Regions from separate parts of the Neobacillus sp. NPDC097160 genome, predicted to be linked through region 3. Evidence: riboswitches for the same ligand, from Rfam matches in the RefSeq annotation. Region 3 holds a riboswitch; each other region holds the start of a gene.
What was found. Region 3 has a riboswitch for thiamine pyrophosphate ahead of thiM (hydroxyethylthiazole kinase). Riboswitches for the same ligand answer to the same signal wherever they lie in the genome.

Region 1 (3,146 bases), on a different contig from region 3:
TAATCATCATAGCAGCGTTTATTCTCCAGCGAAAAACGAAAGAGCCAAGCATAGAATTACCATTATCTATGCCGGATCTTGAAGCTCGCAAGATGGAATAAAACCCAACTGTATTTGGAGCTCTGCGTCTAAATAGTGAATCGCTCCATTAACCTGCACAGAAAGTTTTTGAAAATGAAGGGGTAACTCCTTTTATCAAATGAGAAATAAGTGTATTCTTTTCCATACGGATTATGAACAATCCCTCCTGGAAGACAGTAAGGTATTTTCCAAGCTGTCTTCCAGGAGGGATAATATCATTATACTTTACTATTGGATTTGCATAGGAACCATCTGTGCTTTCATTGTAAAGGAATTTTTTTTGACTGAACATAAAATTTGTGAAGATTTTTAATACTTTGATTCACCCAATGCTAGTGGTGAATGATAAAAATTCTTAAAGGTCAAAGAAAGGTGTTGCTATTCTATCGGACTATTTACAAAGTCAATGCGGGTATCGATATTATTAATGATTTTATTGATTTCAACCGGTTTATTTGGATGTAGTTATCAAGAAATGGCGAGTGAAAAATCAGTTCATGCTGCTAATAAGCAAAAGGAAAATACAAAGAACCCAGCTGCCGATGCTGTGGAAGAGTCGTCTGATTTTAATTTAACTCTTCTTGGAACAGGTTCTCCAATCTTTAGCATGGTTGAACAAGACGACATAAAAATGATCATTTCATCATATTTATCATCAATGAGAGGGTAAAGAGGTGAAAATATGTTACGCAATGTTGGCAGCAGATTCATCTGGTTTTTGATCGGCAGTTCGATATTTGCTACCTTTATCGGTTATGCCCTGTTTAAGGCTGACCTCATATCATTTCCAGGTATTCATAAATCCCAAAGAGCCCTAGATAGTAAAGATCGTAATCGAAATAGAAGAGTTGGTAGAATTCGAGTTACGTAGAGAGTTGAAAATCAATTTATAAAAAAATAGCAGGGCGTGTAAAAAATGCAGCGTGATAAAAATCATGCTGCATTTTTTATTCTTTTCTCGCAAGCTCCAATTATGGAGCGCATCGGAGGCAGACCCTATTGCCTGACACATTTATGATTCCCTTTTATAATGTTTTCTCTTTGAGACCTTAAAAAGTAAAAAAGTCCTTTAATTGCAAATAGCGCAAAAAAAAGGATTTTTTTTACTTTTTTATTGGTGGATTATTGGTATCAACATGAAAAGGAAGAGAATGATCTTCTTTGTCAGTTCCATAAAACTGCTCTTGGATTTCAAGATTTGCTGTATCTACTTCGGTATCCCCTTTAATGGAACTGAATCCAGAGTCATAAAATATTTCATCCATTTCTTGATTTGCTTCAATTGCTTCCTTTTCCTTTTCTTTCAACTTCATCGACCTCCTAATTCAATTTCCTTTTATTTTCCCCATTCTTCTGTAAAAGTATAAAATAAATTTCTATTAAATCGTAAAAGAAAAAAATTTGTTTCAATTCCTAACCCTATTGAAAGAAGCATTTTTAAACAAAAAGATGTAACCCACTATTATACTAAAATTTGATACAGGACGACCTTTTTGCAGATTTTGCACAACGAGAAAGTATTTGACAATTCTAACAAAAGTGCTAACATTATCCATGTAAGGTTATCAATAAAAATAATAAATGAAGTTTATCCGCTAGAGGTGCCTTTTTAAAGGGCTGAGATTGAAGTGCTACTTCAGGACTCTATGAACCTGATCTGGATCATACCAGCGTAGGGAAGTGGAAACTGGATATTTGAAGAATGTATGTTTCTATTTCAAATTTCAACCACTTTCTTAATCAAAGGAAGTGGTTTTTTGTTTTTACTTTTAGCGGAATCTTCTGAAAGGGGTGATGTGTATTTTCAAAGATAAAGAGTTTCATATCATTTCCAATGGTAAGATGCCGATTGAGCAGTTCCGGGAAATTCTCATTGATATTCATCCCTATGTAACGGCCATCCATTTACGGGAAAAACAAAAAACTGCTAGGGAACTATTTCAAACGGTCCAACTTTTAAATTCTGCAAATATCCCGCTTTCAAAAGTTTTCATTAATGATCGCCTTGATGTTGCCTTAGTTACAAGGGTTGGTGGGGTTCAATTAGCCTTTCACAGTTTAGAACCAGCTATTGTGAAGGAAAGTTTCCCTCAGTTTCGGATTGGGTGCTCGATTCATTCTTATGAGGAAGGAGTGGATGCAAAAGCAAATGGGGCAGACTATGTAATTTACGGTCACATTTTCCCTTCTCAATCTAAACCAGATGTGGCGCCAAAAGGAGTGAGGAACTTGTCAATGTTGACACAACTTGACATTCCGACGATTGCGATTGGAGGCATAACACCAGAGAATACAGCACAGGTACTTCAGGCAGGGGCAAATGGGATCGCAGTTATGTCTGGAGTTTTAGATGCACGCGATCCACTAGCAGCAATTAAGTCTTACACAAAAGTATTAAAAATTGGAGATGGAAAAAGTGGAAAATTCATTTGATGTGATTATTATCGGCGGCGGAATAATCGGATCCTCCATTGCCTATCAGCTATCAAAAATGGGAAGAAAAGTGGTCATACTTGAGAAGGATCGCTTGGCTTGCCAAGCATCAAGTGCTGCCGCCGGAATGCTGGCTGCGCAAGCAGAGATTGAACAAGATGGTCCGTTATTGCAAATGGCTCTAAAAAGTCAAGCCATGTTTCCATCTCTCTCAAGCGAATTATTTGAATATACAGGAATTGATATCGAGTTTGTCAATAAAGGAATGCTAAAAATTGCGGAAACAGAAGAAATAGCATCCATAGTACGTAAACAAGTCACCTTCCAAAGGAAGTGGGATCCTGCAATAACATGGCTTGATAAAATGGAATTACTTGAATTGGAACCATCCATATCTTCAAGCATTTCAGGAGCCATGTTTCTTCCTAACGATGGCCATGTACAACCAGCAAATTTATCAAGAGCATACGCACAAGCAGCAGCCTATTTTGGAACAGAGATTCGAGAGTATACTGAAGTCGTTTCTATTAATTATGAAAACGGTCAGGTTAAAGGGGTTAACACTTCCCATGGTGTTATTCACGGAGAACAGGTTGTCGTCGCCACCGGAGCATGGGCAGCGAAATTAATGC
Region 2 (3,146 bases), on a different contig from region 3:
TAAATCCATCTAAAGCGGCAACCGTGATGGGAAAAAAGCAAACGAGCGTGATGACGATCATTTTGGGTAATAATCCAAAGCCAAACCAAATCACTAAAAGAGGAGCTAGGACGATAATCGGAATGTTTTGCGATATGATGAGCAACGGATAAATCGATTCCCGAATGAAAGGAAGTAAGTGTAATAGAATAGCCGTAAGTAGACCGATTAGTAAACCTAGTGCAAATCCGAGTAAAGATAGTTTGATTGTTGATAATAAATGTGGGTAAAAGTTAGACCAACCATCAAAACCCTCATAAAATATTTTTGTCGGAGTGGGTAAAAGCCAATTTGGAATTTCGGATATAATTGCAACCGTTTCCCATACAATGAATAAAAGGAGGAGAACCAGTAATGGTCTCCACCCTTTCGATATGATTTTTATCATTATCTATATTTCTCCGTAAGTTGACCCATGGAGATGCCAGATGGTTGGTACAAAACTTTTATTTGGGAGATAACGTTACTGCTGCCCATCTCAATCATGCGATCGTTCATTTTCGTGATAACCTGCAGTAATTGCTGTAAATCGCCTTCCATTGTTGTTTCAAGAGGATGTACCTCGAATTTTACCCCTGACTCTTGAATCACTCGGATTGCTTCATCTACATAAGGAATAACACTTTCGCCATTTTTTGTTTTTGGTATGATTTGAATACTGATCAGTGAATTTGTCATTTCATAACCCCCTTATTGTGGTAAAAATTGATTTGTAAATGCTTCTTTGGAATCAAGCTTTTTCTCAAGAAGTCCATTGTCAAACATCCATGAAGCATAATTTTCCCATACTTTTTGTTTTTGCTCGCCCCATCTCGGTGCATCATCTTGATATTTAGAGGCTAACCATTCTTGACTTTTCTTAACAAGCTTTGGATCCAAGTCAGGCACTGCTTTAATTAAAATGTCAGCAGCATCGGATGGATGTTTAATAGCAAATTCATATCCTTTAGAAACAGCTTTTACAACAGCTTTTACTGTATCTGGGTTTTCTTTAATCATGTTTTCATTCGTTGCGAGAACTGGCGTGTAATAATCGAGTTTATCGGAATAGTCTGTTAAGTACACCATATTGAGCGTTTCTCCACGCAGCTCTGCCTCTACACCAGTCCAGCCATAATAAATCCATGCGAAATCGATGTCTCGTTTCACAGCTGTAAAGAAATCAGTATCTCCCATATTTACAATCGAAACTTTATTCACATCGGCATTTTCTTTTTTCATTAATGAAGAAATAACAGATTCTTCAACAGGTGAGCCCCAGCCACCGTATGTTTTACCTACAAAGTCCTTTGGTGTAACAATGTTCTTCGAAACTGGTGAGGCAAAACCAGATGTATTATGTTGAATGATCGCTGCTATAGAAACAAGAGGAACGCCTTGTATACGGGCCTGTGTGATCGATTCTTGATAACTTACGCCAAACTCTGATTTACCTGAAGCCACAAGCTGATCTGCTCCAGCATCACCTGGCATAATGATGTTCACATCTAATCCTTCGTCTTTAAAATAGCCTTTTTCTTTTGCAACATATAAACCGGTATGATTCGTGTTTGGTGTCCAATCTAGTACAACAGATACCTTTTTCAGAGAGTGTTTGTCTTTCTTTTTCGTTTCTGATCCTGAATTCTGATTGCTACAGCCCGCAATCATTAATAATGAACATAATACGATTAACCACTTTTTCATTCCTCTTCCTCCTATGTACATAATTAGAAAAGCGCAAGCGCCCTGGTCAGCGGCGTATGACCTCCTCGAAAAAGCTAACGCTTTTTCTTCGTGCGGTGCTTATGCTGCCGAAGCTTTCCTTGTGGAGCTAGACAATAAAAAAGCACCCTAGTGGAGAACCTAGGGCGCATATAAGCAAACAATTTCAATTGTTCAAGAATATGTTCCCTCCGCTGGTATCAACCAGATCAGGTACTAAGAGTCAACATCTTAAGGATGTAATCTCAACCGGCAACACCGGTTCCCCTACAATTCTAGCTATTAAATTATATTCCCAACTCATTATAACAGAAACCTTTATTTTGACTAGTACAAAATATGGTGATTTGGTAGAAAGGAGTGAAACCAAGAACAAATAAACAATTAACTAGTAAAGAAAATCCAGTCACAATAGCCAAAAAATTAACATCGTCTAATATCACTTCGGAAGGATTCACAATATTTTTGGAACTTTTTGATTAAGGATGCTAATGACAAGAAAGATATTAGAAAATGAAACTAAAATAAATTCAAAACGTATGGAAGGATAAGATTCCCATAAAATATGAAAGGTATTTTGTTGATTTTAGTATAGGAAGATATTTTTTAGGGGGAGAACATATGGACGTTAGTGAAATTATCGTGTCGATAACACCTAAAGAAGCAAGTGAGAAGATAGAAGAAGCAATTGTAAATGGAAGTATTTCAGGTACATTAATTGACCGCTATCATCGTTCAATCGGGAATTTCGAATTCATAGTATTAGTGTTTGAAAAATATTATTTTCGCTCAGGTAATCGTGGTTCCATGACCATTACCATCGATAACTTGGAAGGGGCTGCAAAAGTACATGCAGCAGCATCAGGCACTGCCCAAGGAGCAATCTTCCGGTTTGATTGGGGGGCGGGGAACAGTTTTATTAATAGTGTCATAGATACTTTAGAACCGTTTAGAGCAAAATAAACTATATTGTAGCAAAAAATGTATGCCGGCTGTTGTTCCAAAGGAATTACAGCTTTTTTTGTTGGCCGTTGTCAAATCAATCATTTAAAGGTTTCGCATTACACTCTATTCTCTAATTAATCATGTATCACATTAGAAATTGCTTGGAGTCAGAATCTCAAAAAAATATCCGGCAATAGGCCGGATAAAAAAATATATATTAAAAGGGGGTTGAAAGGCTATGAAAAGATCATGTCCGATTCATGTATTCATCATAATCTCTAGAAATGAACAAATTATGAATAAACCATTAAAAGTGTTTAAAATCATTAAAAACAAAATATATTGACAAATCAGAATTTAGAAATAATAATATAGGTTATTACTAAAATTTGCTAAACACTTCTTCATTAATCTCTATAAAATGTAAACGCTTAATCTAGAAAGGGAGTTAATTAATC
Region 3 (3,146 bases):
AAAAGCACCGGACGGACTCGGCGATGCTATTCTTTGTGCCAAAAATATTGTTGGTGATGAACCATTTGCGGTTATGTTGGGCGACGATATTGTCGTGTCAGAGGTTCCTTGTTTAAAACAACTCATGAATGTATTCGAGTATTATAATAGTTCTGTCGTTGCCATTCAGAATGTTCAAGAACAGGACGTAAGTAAATATGGAATAATTAAGCCAAAAGGTGCGATGATTGAGGAGACTTTATATTCAATCGAATCATTAGTGGAAAAGCCAAAGGTAGAAGAGGCTCCGTCTACACTTGCCGTTATGGGGCGTTATATATTAAAGCCAGAGATTTTTTCCATATTAGAACGGCTTCCAATTGGGCAAGGTAACGAATTACAACTAACCGACGCCATTAACGAATTAAATAAACAGCAGGCTGTCTTGGCATATAACTTCGAAGGAATCCGCTATGACATCGGCGACAAAATAGGGTACCTCAAAGCAACGATCGACCTTGCCCTAAAAAGAGACGACACACGAGAAGAGATCCTCGCCTTTTTGGGTGAAATCTTCAAAGGATAAAGGAAAAAGAAGCCAATTTTGGCTACTTCAACATCCTTCTCCTATTAACCACTAGAAGAGCCAAGGCAAAGAATTGCCTTGGCTATTTCGCTATAAAACGGAGAAATCAGTCAGAAGTTATTCTTCAATTGCTGTCTAGCTTGAAAAGTAATCAAGGACAGTTATCGAATCGGTCACTTCTTCTTTTTCTTCACCTTATAATTTTGTTCAATATAGGTAATTTGATCTAATAGTTTGGTATTTTCTTCTTTTATGGTTAGCAGTTCTAGTCTAATTGCTGAAAGTTCACTAGCTATATGTGATTGAATCTCTGAAAGGCTGCTAACAAGTTGTGTGCTACTCTCGAAGAGGCTATTTGCAAGTTGTTTTTTTAACTCTGAAAAAACATCGACTTGTTCTTGTTGAATCTCTGGCAGCTCATTAACAACCTGTGTGTTATTCTCGATTAGTGCATCGCTATCGATCGATAAAATGGTTGTTTGTTCATGATTCTTGTAATTATTTTTACTCATTTTTATGCCCACCTTTAAAATTTTTTAACATTTAGAGACTCTTTTAAGAAATATAATATGTAAAACTCTTGGACAAGCATAAACGAATATAACGAACAGAGAAGAAAAGGGCTGTCCCATTTTTTAAAAGAGATGAAAAACGAGCATATTTATGACAATATCATAGGAAATATTCCTTGGGAAAGCGCATGAACAGACAATTCTCGAGTTTTTGTGTCGGGAATTGGAGGGGCGAATGATGTTCCTCCATGTGATGAAGCATTTACCGGAATTATGTTCTAAACTAAAAAAGTTGGAACAATTTTCTTTACTTCAATGGTAATCAGCGTTAATATGTACTTAATTTAATATGTGATGTATCTACTAGGGGTGCCCTGTAATCAGGCTGAGAGAAAACGGTAATGTTTTTAACCCTTTGGACCTGATCTGGGTAATACCAGCGTAGGAAAGTAGTCGAGTGAAATGGTAATTTTTCGCTTTCTACCTAACCAGGTCCAATTTATGGATCTGGTTTTTTTATGTTGAAAAAGAAAAGGGGAGATTGGTTTGGAAAAAAGAAGCTTGTGTGAAACGTTGGAAAAAGTAAGGAAGGTAAACCCGCTAATACATAATATCACCAATGTAGTCGTTACCAATTTCACGGCCAATGGGCTCCTTGCACTAGGAGCTTCACCGGTAATGGCAAATGCAAAAGAGGAAGCAGCGGATATGGCTACGATTGCAAGTTCACTAGTTTTGAATATTGGCACATTAAACCCGCAAACAGTGGAAGCCATGCTCCTGGCTGGTAAGTCTGCCAATGAGCACGATGTTCCGGTCATATTTGACCCGGTAGGTGCGGGGGCTACACCGTATCGAACGGAAACAGCCCAACGAGTGATGAATGAAGTCAAGGTCGCCGTGATTAGAGGAAATGCGGCCGAGATTGCCAATGTTATTGGTGAAAAGTGGGAAATTAAGGGTGTGGATGGAGGAAATGCAAAAGGGAACATTAAAGACCTTGCGATCACAGCTGCTCGAAAATTACATTGTGTTGTCGTAATAACTGGAAAAGAGGATATTGTATCAGACGGTGAAAATACTTATGTAGTTGCCAATGGACATCCAATTTTGACCAAAGTAACCGGAACGGGATGCCTATTAACTTCGGTAATTGGCGCTTTTGCGGGGGTGGAAAGGGATTTAATCCAAGCCTCGGTCGCTGCCTTAACCTACTATGGCGTTGCCGCAGAAAAGGCGGCGAAGAAAACAGCCGAGCTTGGACCGGGCAGCTTTCAAATTGAATTTTTAAATCAATTATCGTTGGTTTCGAGTGAAGACTTAAATGGTTATGCTTCTTTTAAAAAAATCTAGTGGAGGAATGTAAGATGAAAAAAGCATTAACGATAGCAGGTTCCGACAGCGGCGGCGGCGCAGGAATTCAAGCAGATTTGAAGACGTTTCAGGAATTAGGGGTTTTTGGGATGTCAGCATTGACGGCTGTTACGGCGCAAAATACAGTAGGAGTCCATGCTGTGTACCCCATGACGTCAGAGGCCGTTGCCAAACAGATGCAAGCACTCGGAGAGGATATGGGTGCGGATGCCGTGAAAACAGGCATGCTTTTTAGCACAGAAATTATCGAAGCTGTTTCTGCTAATCTCAAAAAATACAAATGGGAAAATGTGGTTGTTGACCCTGTGATGATTGCCAAAGGCGGCGCTTCTTTATTACAACAGGAAGCCATTTTCGCTATGAAAACCTATTTATTGCCGCTTGCCGAAGTCATTACACCGAATATTCCGGAGGCGGAAGTTTTAACGGGAATGAAAATCCAAACCCTTGAAGATAAAAGAGAGGCTGCAGTAAGGCTATACGAGCTTGGAGTCAGAAATGTCGTGATTAAAGGCGGTCATGATGAAAACGAAATTGAATCCACTGATTTATTTTTTGACGGGAATGAATTCCACAACTTTACCAGCAAGCGGATCCAAACAAAAAACACACACGGAACGGGATGTACCTTCTCAGCCGTCATTACCGCCGAATTGGCGAAGGGCACAAGCGTATATGATGCTGTTTTAACAGCG
Region 4 (3,146 bases), on a different contig from region 3:
TACCCATTCAGGGTAAAATCTTCACTTAAATCTTTTTTGATTTTTACTTTGCCGTCCAGAATACTAGGATAAAGGAAGTTTAATACCTCATCAATAAGCGTATTTAACCCAAATTGTACTTTTTCCTTCCCAATTAATTCTTTTTTAGAAAGTAATAAGAACTGTGATATTCGAAAATTAAGCTGATCTAATTCACTTGAAATGATATCCAAATATCTCATGTTTGGAAAATCTGCTTTAAGTAACTGAATAAACCCTTGAACAGATGTGAGTGGGTTTCTAAATTCATGAATAAAGCTTGAAGTCATCTGTCCGAGAAGTGTCAAACGATCTTGATGTGTCGAGTCAATGAACATCGTCTTTTCTTCTATGATTTTATTTTTCGCTTCCGAAAAATGGGATACGGCAAAATATAGAAATTTATCAAAGCAAAAATTGATCATATTGATCGATTCTTGCATATCTGACCATGACATTCCTGTTTTACTTAAATAGCTGTACAAAATCGTTCTGCCAAGATTAACATTGTAGACAAAATCACCTATGTTAATATCGGCCAAAACTCTTTCTTCTGACACTTCTATCGCAATGTTTTCAATCATGTCTACTAGTTCTTTTTTAGATCTTAAATGCATCGTTAGTAACACATTTAATAGAGCTACCCCGTTTTCGCGAATTTTCAATTTGAAGGGGTCTCCGTGGTTAATGACAATAGCATCTTCCCATTCTTGTACCAATTTTTCTTTGTTTTGATTAAAAAAAGCAATTAAATCCGTTTGTTCTCCCGTAAACATGTTGTTTCCCCCTATGGTATTAACAAAACTGATTACCATCTTAAATTCGCTGATGAAGGCAAAAATCCTTTTTTAATGAAAGATAAAAAAATTTTCCCAATATGATTTTTGCTGAATAATATGATAAAACGGCTCTTTTAATAGTATCACAGTGGAAATGTAATAATTTCCTTGTAAAAACCATAAAAGAATAGTATATTTTGTATGGAATCAATTGAATACTTCCACAGGGGGAGCTGCTATTAGGGCGGCTGAGAGTGAACGTTTTAAGTTCTGACCCTATGAACCTGTTAGTTAACGCTAGCGTAGGGATGTGGTTTGCCGGATATTAAAGCAATGCAGACAATCCTTTTTGTCTTGCATTGCTTTTTTTGTTTGCGCTTAATTTAGATACCCAGTTAATTGTAGGAAGATATCAAACGACTCCAAACATGAATAGGGGGGAAGAAGAATGAACAAAAAGAGAAGTAACACGCTATTTATTACGGAAATTGCTGTTTTTACCGCACTTGCCTACTTACTTGATCTGTTATCAGGTTTCTTAATGGCAAGATTTTGGCCGCAGGGTGGATCCATTTCTATTGCTATGGTCCCAATTTTTCTCATGGCCTATCGCTGGGGAATAAAGGGTGGCCTGCTAACAGGCTTCTTACTAGGTCTATTACAATTTATCCTAGGTTTTGCCCAAATTTATACCATTGTTCAAGGTATTATCGATTATTTTATTGCTTTTACAGTTGTGGGCTTAGCAGGCGTTTTTGTTGGTCAAATTCAAAAAGCCCTTGCGGAAGGAAATAAAGGGAAATGGATGATATTCACAATAATTGGAGCCTTTTTTGGAAGTTTTCTCCGCTATCTATGTCATGTGGTTTCCGGGATCGTTTTCTTCGGTGAATATGCACCTAAGGGCCAGCCGGTAACAACCTACTCGCTCATATATAATGGAACCTATATGCTCCCTAGCTTCGTCATCAGTGCGATTATCATCATTCTTGTGATCGGTGCAATGCCAAAGAAAAGTTTTTTACAAGAACATTAATATGGAGTGAAAAAGAAAGGCAAATTGCTTTTCTTTTTTTTTTCGAACTTTTGTCACAAAATTAGTATGCCCTTTCCCTAAAAAAAGTGTTAAAATGTCAATATAGAAAGATAATCATTCTCAATTAACCTAGATAGGGTGATATACATGTTTGGTTCTTTAAAAGCAGGAGATAAGGGAAAGATCATAGACATTTCTCATGTTGGTCACCTGGTACAAAGACGCTTGCTTGACTTAGGGATTACCGAAGGATCAGAAGTGTGTGTGAAATGCGTCATGCCGTTTGGCGGGCCGATTATGATTGAATCATGCGGACAATGTGTTGGCATTCGCCGTAAAGAAGCAGTTCAGATTGAAGTGGAGAGAATATAATGGAAATCGCTCTTATTGGAAACCCGAATACTGGGAAAACTTCATTGTTTAATAATCTAACAGGTTCCTATGAGTATGTTGGTAACTGGAGCGGTGTTACAGTTGAAAAAAAAGTTGGCGTATTCAAAAATAATATCGGCCAATTAATTGATTTACCTGGTGTCTACACACTTAATCCGCTTTCAAAGGATGAAGGTGTTGTGACCTCATTCTTTTTAAATGAGTCCGTTGATCGCTTGCTAAATATATTAGATGCTTCACAATTAGAACGGAATTTACATTTAACGCTTCAATTACTTGAGTTTGAAAAGCCAGCCCTTATCGGCCTTAATATGATGGATGTGGCGAATAAACGCGGGATTCAAATAGACGCTTCGAAGCTTTCGCGTGCTCTCGGTGTCCCTGTTGTTCCTGTCGTGGCAAGAAGCGGAAAAGGCTGTGACAAGCTAGTAGATGTCGTATCTACAAAATCAATCGAGCCTGCCAGAAAGAACCTTGTGTACTATGGCAAAGAGGTGGAAGAGGCCATTACAGCATTGACTGGTGAACTAATCGGCGAGACCAGCCACTCTCCACGCTTTCTTGCTATTCAATATATTGAAGGAAATGAATACGTTAAAAACTATGTAAATAGTATTGCCAATGCTCAAAAGCTAAATGGAATTATTGTGAATTTGGAGTCAAAGTTACAGAAACATTATGATATCAAATCGTTAGCAAATTTCATCTATTTAAAGAGAAAAGAAGTCATTGAAAAAATAGTAGCTGAAGTAGCAAGAAAGAGTGATTCGACAATCCCGTTATCTGAAAAAATTGACTCAATCGTGACAAATCGTTACCTAGGGATGCCGATCTTTTTGCTGCTCATGTATCTGATGTTTATGCTGACATTTGATTGGCTGGGCACGCCGCTGTCAGATGTTTTAGATGGCTTTTTAACT

Region 1: another riboswitch for thiamine pyrophosphate. It lies ahead of ACIQXV_RS20425 (thiamine phosphate synthase); the one in region 3 lies ahead of thiM (hydroxyethylthiazole kinase).
Region 2: another riboswitch for thiamine pyrophosphate. It lies ahead of ACIQXV_RS23615 (ABC transporter substrate-binding protein); the one in region 3 lies ahead of thiM (hydroxyethylthiazole kinase).
Region 4: another riboswitch for thiamine pyrophosphate. It lies ahead of thiT (energy-coupled thiamine transporter ThiT); the one in region 3 lies ahead of thiM (hydroxyethylthiazole kinase).

Annotation. Positions count from the first base shown of each region.
Region 1 covers NZ_JBIWDU010000015.1:73,692-76,837, reverse strand. The annotation lists gene ACIQXV_RS20445 (DMT family transporter) at 1-101, shown strand, start outside; gene ACIQXV_RS20440 (hypothetical protein) at 488-751, shown strand; gene ACIQXV_RS20435 (hypothetical protein) at 764-952, shown strand; gene ACIQXV_RS20430 (hypothetical protein) at 1,185-1,388, opposite strand; TPP riboswitch at 1,669-1,777, shown strand; gene ACIQXV_RS20425 (thiamine phosphate synthase) at 1,876-2,514, shown strand; gene thiO (glycine oxidase ThiO) at 2,498-3,146, shown strand, end outside.
Region 2 covers NZ_JBIWDU010000019.1:61,545-64,690, reverse strand. The annotation lists gene ACIQXV_RS23625 (ABC transporter permease) at 1-427, opposite strand, end outside; gene ACIQXV_RS23620 (thiamine-binding protein) at 427-717, opposite strand; gene ACIQXV_RS23615 (ABC transporter substrate-binding protein) at 730-1,725, opposite strand; TPP riboswitch at 1,913-2,022, opposite strand; gene ACIQXV_RS23610 (DUF6054 family protein) at 2,365-2,706, shown strand.
Region 3 covers NZ_JBIWDU010000006.1:150,532-153,677, forward strand. The annotation lists gene galU (UTP--glucose-1-phosphate uridylyltransferase GalU) at 1-565, shown strand, start outside; gene ACIQXV_RS10570 (hypothetical protein) at 739-1,077, opposite strand; TPP riboswitch at 1,433-1,542, shown strand; gene thiM (hydroxyethylthiazole kinase) at 1,624-2,430, shown strand; gene thiD (bifunctional hydroxymethylpyrimidine kinase/phosphomethylpyrimidine kinase) at 2,445-3,146, shown strand, end outside.
Region 4 covers NZ_JBIWDU010000012.1:104,048-107,193, forward strand. The annotation lists gene ACIQXV_RS17850 (histidine kinase N-terminal domain-containing protein) at 1-794, opposite strand, end outside; TPP riboswitch at 1,014-1,123, shown strand; gene thiT (energy-coupled thiamine transporter ThiT) at 1,246-1,833, shown strand; gene ACIQXV_RS17860 (FeoA family protein) at 1,981-2,205, shown strand; gene feoB (ferrous iron transport protein B) at 2,205-3,146, shown strand, end outside.